Regions from separate parts of the Erwinia sp. INIA01 genome, predicted to be linked through region 1. Evidence: predicted binding sites of a transcription regulator. Region 1 holds the regulator's gene; the other holds the start of a gene.

Region 1 (3,530 bases):
GCAGGCCCGGAGATTTCAACGACAGGTAGCTCTTCAGCGCCGGGATCAGCGGTAACCGGCGCTGACGATCCGCCATCAGATCGCGTCGATACAGCGGCCGCTGGGTGCGGAGCACACGGGCGATGCGGCTGAAATGGTAATAGCAGAAATTCCCCACCGGATTTTCTTTATTCTGCCGGGAGATTTTCTCCAGTGCCTGCAATGGTTTATCCATGGTGAAACGTTCAGGATAGCGATGATAGAGAATGTCATCGGCCAGCACTCGCAGCCGGGCAGCAATGGTTTGTGCATTCCAGCGGATCACCGCTTCGGCGTGGCTCTGTTCCACCAGCTTTTGCACTTCTTCCGGCTGATGCAGGCTGACGGAAATGTGTTCCTGTAGATCCAGTGCCACCTGAAAGGCCCGCGTTAGCCGCTGATAGTGGTTATCCTGGCTGGCGGCCAGCATATACATCTGCTGATAGCAGGTATTAATTAAATCCACCGCTTTCTGCTGGCGTGCCAGCAGCGGCGGGAGGGCCGTCTGCGGGTCGGTCAGCCGGGTCAGCAGCGTATATTTCGCCTCGCAGTAGTCGGCCAGCTCGCGATACAGCAGGCTAAGCGTTTCACGCATCGGCTGCTCTTTCCACAGGCGGAACCACAGCCAGTTAAACAGCCCGTACCAGATGGTACCGAGAATATAGAGCAGCGGCGGTTGCCAGAGGGGAACTCTTCCGGCAAGGCTGAGGGTAAAAATGGCGGCAATGAGCGAGGCGGGCAGCAGACGGCCATGCAGTGGACTGATTTCCGCAGTGACGCCCAGCATCAGTGCCATCACCAGCATGATGATCGGCAGCGGTACGCCCTGTTCCCCGGCATACAGGATCATAAAGCTACAGAAGGCAAACAGGCTGCCGCCGATAATCAGGCGCTTGAAAAAACGTTTATGGGGAGTATCAAGACCGGCGTTGTTACAGCAGGCGGGAACCAATGAGAAGAGTAAACCCTGTCGAAGATCGCCTAACAGCCAGCCAACGGCTATCGGCAAGCACAGCACCAGCGTTTGCCGCAGTGCATAGTTCACTTCAGGGTGATAGATGATTCTCCGCCACATGCCCAATACCACAGAAAAAAAGGCGCGACCAGAGTGTCGCGCCACAGATCCACAACCGCTTAGCGCGTACCGTAAACCACGATAGTTTTACCGTGCGCGGAAATCAGGTTTTGATCTTCCAGCATTTTCAAAATACGCCCCACGGTTTCACGAGAACAGCCAACGATCTGGCCGATCTCCTGGCGGGTGATCTTGATCTGCATGCCATCCGGGTGGGTCATGGCATCCGGCTGTTTGGCCAGATTAAGCAGGGTTTGTGCAATACGACCGGTTACGTCAAGGAAGGCGAGGTTACCCACCTTCTCAGAAGTGACCTGCAGACGGCGTGCCATCTGCGAAGAAAGACGCATCAGAATGTCAGGGTTAACCTGAATCAACTGGCGGAATTTTTTATAGGAGATTTCAGCTACTTCACAGGCACTTTTAGCGCGCACCCACGCGCTTCGCTCCTGGCCCTCTTCGAAAAGGCCCAGTTCGCCAATAAAGTCGCCCTGATTGAGGTAGGAAAGAATCATTTCTTTGCCTTCTTCATCCTTGATCAGCACCGCTACTGCGCCTTTGACGATGTAGTAGAGGGTTTCTGCCTTTTCACCCTGATGGATCAAGGTGCTTTTGGATGGATATTTGTGAATATGGCAATGTGACAGGAACCATTCGAGGGTTGGGTCTGTTTGCGGTTTGCCGAGAACCATTCGCTGTTATCCTCTTATTGTAATCGTGCCTAAATATACCCTTTTATCACTCAGGTTGCAGAAATGTTAACTGCTTTTTGAAATATTTCGGGTACACAGGGAAGGAGTTCCCTGTCAGGCGCTTCCCATAGGAAAATCAAACGGGCCATACCGTTAAGAGTCTGGCTCATCCTGTTGTCCCGTTTTCACCATGCATTGCAATGCCAGAATAATAATACAGCACCGTTTGTAGCACAGCTTGACCTGGCTGTCTTGTGTTGTGTCATGTTGTCTCGCTTCAGCATAGTGAGAAAAGGAGCGGCTGTCGTTTTTATTGTCTGGAGAGGGATCTGTAAGCCTGCTGTACGAGGGCCGTTTTGGCACGGTTCGCCACAGATCTTGCACTGATTTGTGTTTTTATCACCCTATTCACCCTACCCATGAAATGCGTTTTCTGCGGCTGTTGGCCCGGTCATTGACCGGGTGAACACGAGTGACGGATGGGGTGACTGGCTTCACTGCCCGGTAGTCGGCTCTGGCTGCTTTTTCACCGTTACAGGAGTAACTATGAAATCTCAAACCGCGTCACTGATTAAAGATATCACCCCACGAGTACTGCAATGGCGTCGACATATTCATGAGCATGCCGAGCTCTCTTTTCATGAGCAAAAAACTGCGGATTACGTCGCCAGCGAGCTTCAGCAATGGGGTGCATTAACCCTTAGCCGTCCCTCACCTAACAGCGTGCTGGCGGAGCTAAAAGGGGCGCGCCCCGGCCCATGCATAGCGCTACGTGCTGATATGGATGCGCTGCCGATCCATGAGCTGAACCAGGAGCCTTTTACCTCGCGTAATGCGGGCGTCATGCATGCCTGTGGTCACGATGCGCATACGGCCATGCTGATGGGAGCGGCCTGGGTACTGTGCCAGCTGCAACAACAGATTGCCGGAACCGTGAGATTTATTTTTCAGCATGCGGAAGAGGTGCCGCCGGGTGGGGCACAGGAACTGGTTTCTCTGGGTGTGCTTAATGGGGTTTCGATGATTTTTGGTCTGCACGTGATGCCGGCTTTTCCTACCGGTACCGTCAGTTTCACCGAAGGTGTTTTTAGCGCGGCCAGTGATAATTTCGATCTGATTCTGCAGGGGAAAGGCTCGCATGCTGCTCTGCCGCATACGGCGTGCGATCCCGTGGTGTTAGGTGCCGGGGTTGTTCAGGAGCTGCAGCAAATCATTTCACGCAGGCTTGACCCTAACGAGGGTGCCGTGCTCAGTATTGCCAGTTTTCTGGCCGACGGGGGCTACAACGTTATTCCGGATGTGGCACATCTCAGAGGCACCCTGCGCACGCTGAGTGAAAATACGCGCACTGAAATCCCAAAAATGATGGAACAGATGCTCGGCGGCATGACGGCGGCGGTTGGGGCCAGCTACAAGCTGGAATGGACAAAGGGTTACACGCTGGGCTTCAACCACCCGGATGCCTGTCGTTTCGCCGCAAAAAATGTGGTGGATACGCTGGGCGCCGACGCGTTGAAAATAATGCCGCATCCCATGTTTGGCTGTGAAGATTTTTCAGCCTACCAGCAGGTTATCCCCGGATGCTTCTTGTTTATCGGTTCGGGCAACGAGGAAAAAGGCACCTGCTGGAGCTTGCATAATCCGCACTTCCGCCTTGATGAAGATGTTCTGCCAATTGGCGTGCAGCTGCACATTGGTTTTATCCATCAGCAGCTTATGTCATCGTCGCGATGACCATCCGATTA
Region 2 (3,530 bases), 540 kb from region 1:
TAAGGGCCTTCTTTCACCGTGACGTGCTGGCCGTGCATATAGGAAACGCCGACGTCAACCGATGCATCTTCATTGAAGGCATAAGACGTACCGGCGCTCAGCCACAGACGGTCCTGATCGGGAATGGAAATAGAGCGGGTCTGTGCCGGAACCGGGCTGTCATCGAAGGCGATACCGGTACGGAATGTCCAGTGATCGTCATGATAGTAGGTGGTACCCAGCGCGATGCGGTAAGCATCTTTAAAGCTCTCATCTTTGTAGAACAGCTGCTGGCCGCTGGTGCCGGTGGCTTTCAGCTCCTGGAACTGGCTCCAGCTGGTGTAGGCCAGGCTGTAGTGTACGGCCCACTTCGGTGCCACCTTATGGAAGCCTGACAGTTCCCACATTTCCGGCAGGTTCAGCGTCAGTGCACCAGGAATCGTATTACCGTCGGTACCAAACGGCAGGCCAAGGCCCAACGCCTGATTCAGTGGGTTAATCGAGCTTGGCAGGCTGCTGCGATAATCGCCGTCGAAATCGATCTTCACTTCTGAACGGTAGGTCAGACCGAAGCGGTTATTGTCATCCACTTCATACAGAATACCGGCATTCCAGCCGTAGCCCCATTCATCACCTTTCAGATGGGCAATCTGGGTGTTAGCCGGGATACCCAGCGAGCCGAGGGATTCACCGGCGTAGCGTTCAATTTTGGCACGAGCATAAACCGCGTCAAAGCCCACGCCGAAGCTGAAGTGCTGATCCAGACGGTAGGCGGTGCTGAGGTTAAAGTTCATGGTGGTCAGGTCGGTTTTACCGGCGTACGGACCTGCTGTATAGCTGTCGTTGAACTCGGTAGCCAGACCGTAGTTAGAGGTGACGCTGGCGCCAACCCACCACTGATCGTTAAGCGGCTGCACGTAGTGAATATTCGGCACCCAGGCGGTTGGGGCGATATTGCTGGCATCCAGGCTGTTGCCGCTGGCCGACTGGCCGTCGATATCAACACCGGGATCGATAAACACCGCGCCGACGGAGAACATCGGGCGATCCATCAGCGCCATGGTTGCAGGGTTACGGCTGGCGGACGCGGCGGTATCACCCATCGCGCCTTCACCGGAGTAGGCACGACCTAAACCAATAGAGGAAAATTCATTCAGTTGAAAGCCAGCCGCAAACACATTTGAAGAAACAAGGGCCACTGCCACGGCAAGTGTGGATTTCGTAAACAGGTTTTTATGGTTCATAACCACAACCTCATTAGATTTTATTAAACTCTGTTACCTGAAGTAACAAGGGATCGCGGATTGTAGGGACTGACTGACAGGCAACAAATCAGACCAGTGGCCCAAGTATAGGTCCGACCTGTACAGATGTTGCAATAATGTTTTCGACTTATTTCCAAAATGATGCAAGAAAAGAGATCTGCCTAACAAAAACTTACAGGTAGAAATTTTGAACAACGCCGCTGATTGCGGTGGATCAAATAATAGTGTGATTTTCATCACTTCACGGACTCATTTCGCGCGTCTGCTGGAGCGGGAAAAGCGTCAGGCGTAAAATGGATTTAGTCTTAAATTAACCTGCCGCCTTCCTGTCGCGGCATGCCGGAGGATGAAATGACCGACGCAATTAACCGCTGTAGCGCCAGCGAAACGGCAGCCTGTTGCTGCGTTGATGTGGGCACCGTAATGGATAACACCGACTGCACGGCGGCTTACAATCGTACTTTTGCTAATCGCAGCGAAGCCGAAGCGATGCTGACATCGCTGACAGCGAAAGCGCGTGAGGTTGAGTCCGATCCCTGCACGATCGACAGTACGTTTACCGAAACGCCGGAAGGCGTGGTGCTCGACTGTAGCTTTACCTTTAGCTGCCAGGCCGAAACGCTGATATTCCAGCTTGGTCTGCGCTGAACCACGCTCTTGCCTGTGCTGACAGGCTATGGGGAGCGGCCATGCTCCCCTTAAACCGTGTTTGCTCTCGCATTTTTTTCTTCCCGCCGTAGCGCCCCGTTATATTCTGGTTAACACTGAGGAGGTCAGACCTCTTTGGCAGTGATGCCGTCCATCGACACGAAACAGGTGATAATAATGAGCAAAGCGCTACCTTTGCTGACGCGCCAGGGCGACCGCATCGCCATTACCCACGGACTGCGCACGCCGTTTGCTAAGCAGGCGACGGCCTTCCACGGCATCCCGGCGCTGGAGCTGGGCAGAATGGTGGTCAGTGAGCTGCTGGCCCGCAGCGATATTCCCGCCGATATCATCGATCAGCTGGTCTTTGGCCAGGTGGTGCAGATGCCGGAAGCGCCAAATATTGCCAGGGAAATCGTGCTGGCCAGCGGTATGAGCGTCCACACCGACGCGTACAGCGTCAGTCGCGCCTGTGCCACCAGCTTTCAGGCGGTGGCAAACGTGGCGGAAAGCCTGATGGCGGGCAGTATTCAGGTGGGGATCGCCGGTGGTGCCGACTCCTCTTCCGTATTGCCGATTGGCGTCAGCCGCAAACTGGCAAGAACGCTGGTCGATCTCAACAAGGCGCGCACCCTGTCACAAAAACTCAAGCTGTTCAGCCAGCTGCGCCCGCGCGATTTACTGCCGGTGCCGCCTGCCGTTGCCGAATACTCCACCGGACTGCGCATGGGGGATACCGCCGAACAGATGGCAAAAAGCCACGGTATCAGTCGTGAGCAGCAGGATGCGCTGGCACACCGCTCGCACCAGCGCGCGGCGCGTGCCTGGCAGCAGGGGCTGCTGAATCAGGAGGTGATGACCGCCTTTACTCCCCCGTGGCAGGCAGTGCTGGAACAGGACAACAACGTGCGCCCCGACTCCAGGCCGGAAGACTATGCTCGCCTGCGGCCGGCGTTCGATCGCCGCCACGGTACGGTGACCGCCGCCAACAGTACGCCGCTCACCGACGGCGCGGCGGCTGTGATCCTGATGACCGAATCCCGCGCGCGTGAGCTGGGCATCACCCCGCTGGGCTATCTGCGCAGCTACGCCTTCACCGCGATTGGCGTGCGTGAGGATATGCTGCTGGGACCGGCGTGGTCCTCGCCGCTGGCGCTGGAGCGTGCGGGCATCACCCTCAGCGATCTGACGCTAATCGATATGCACGAGGCGTTTGCTGCGCAGACCCTCGCTAATCTTAAAATGTTCGCCGACGAGCGCTTCGCCCGCGAGGTGCTGAATCGCCCGCACGCGCTGGGCGAAGTCAATGAAGAGATCTTTAACGTGCTGGGCGGTTCTATCGCCTACGGCCACCCATTCGCGGCCACCGGAGCGAGGATGATCACGCAAACGCTGAATGAGCTGCGGCGTCGCGGCGGCGGTCTGGGACTGGTGACCGCCTGCGCGGCGGGTGGTCTTGGCGCGGCAATGGTTCTGGAGGCGGAATAATGGAACAGTCATCAGCATTTACTCTGACGATGCGGCTGGACAACGTCGGGGTGATTACCATCGACGTGCCGGACGAGAAGATGAACACCCTGAAAGCGGAATTTGCCGCAGAGATCCGCAGCGTACTCAAGCGCGCCTGTGCCAATCCGC

The links. Region 1 encodes CRP, which controls carbon source genes, mostly activating them, when cyclic AMP is high. Its sites were predicted from a motif close to ATGTGANNNNNNTCACAT; they were not measured.
Region 2: a site for CRP is predicted at 1,469-1,486, ahead of OMR58_RS05660 (YfcZ/YiiS family protein). Genes of this name have one in related genera too.

Annotation. Positions count from the first base shown of each region.
Region 1 covers NZ_JAPDNC010000003.1:538,704-542,233, forward strand. The annotation lists gene OMR58_RS07915 (YccS/YhfK family putative transporter) at 1-1,093, opposite strand, end outside; gene crp (cAMP-activated global transcriptional regulator CRP) at 1,153-1,785, opposite strand; gene OMR58_RS07925 (amidohydrolase) at 2,332-3,519, shown strand; gene OMR58_RS07930 (phosphoribulokinase) at 3,528-3,530, opposite strand, start outside.
Region 2 covers NZ_JAPDNC010000003.1:149-3,678, forward strand. The annotation lists gene fadL (long-chain fatty acid transporter FadL) at 1-1,223, opposite strand, end outside; gene OMR58_RS05660 (YfcZ/YiiS family protein) at 1,596-1,892, shown strand; gene fadI (acetyl-CoA C-acyltransferase FadI) at 2,070-3,380, shown strand; gene fadJ (fatty acid oxidation complex subunit alpha FadJ) at 3,380-3,530, shown strand, end outside.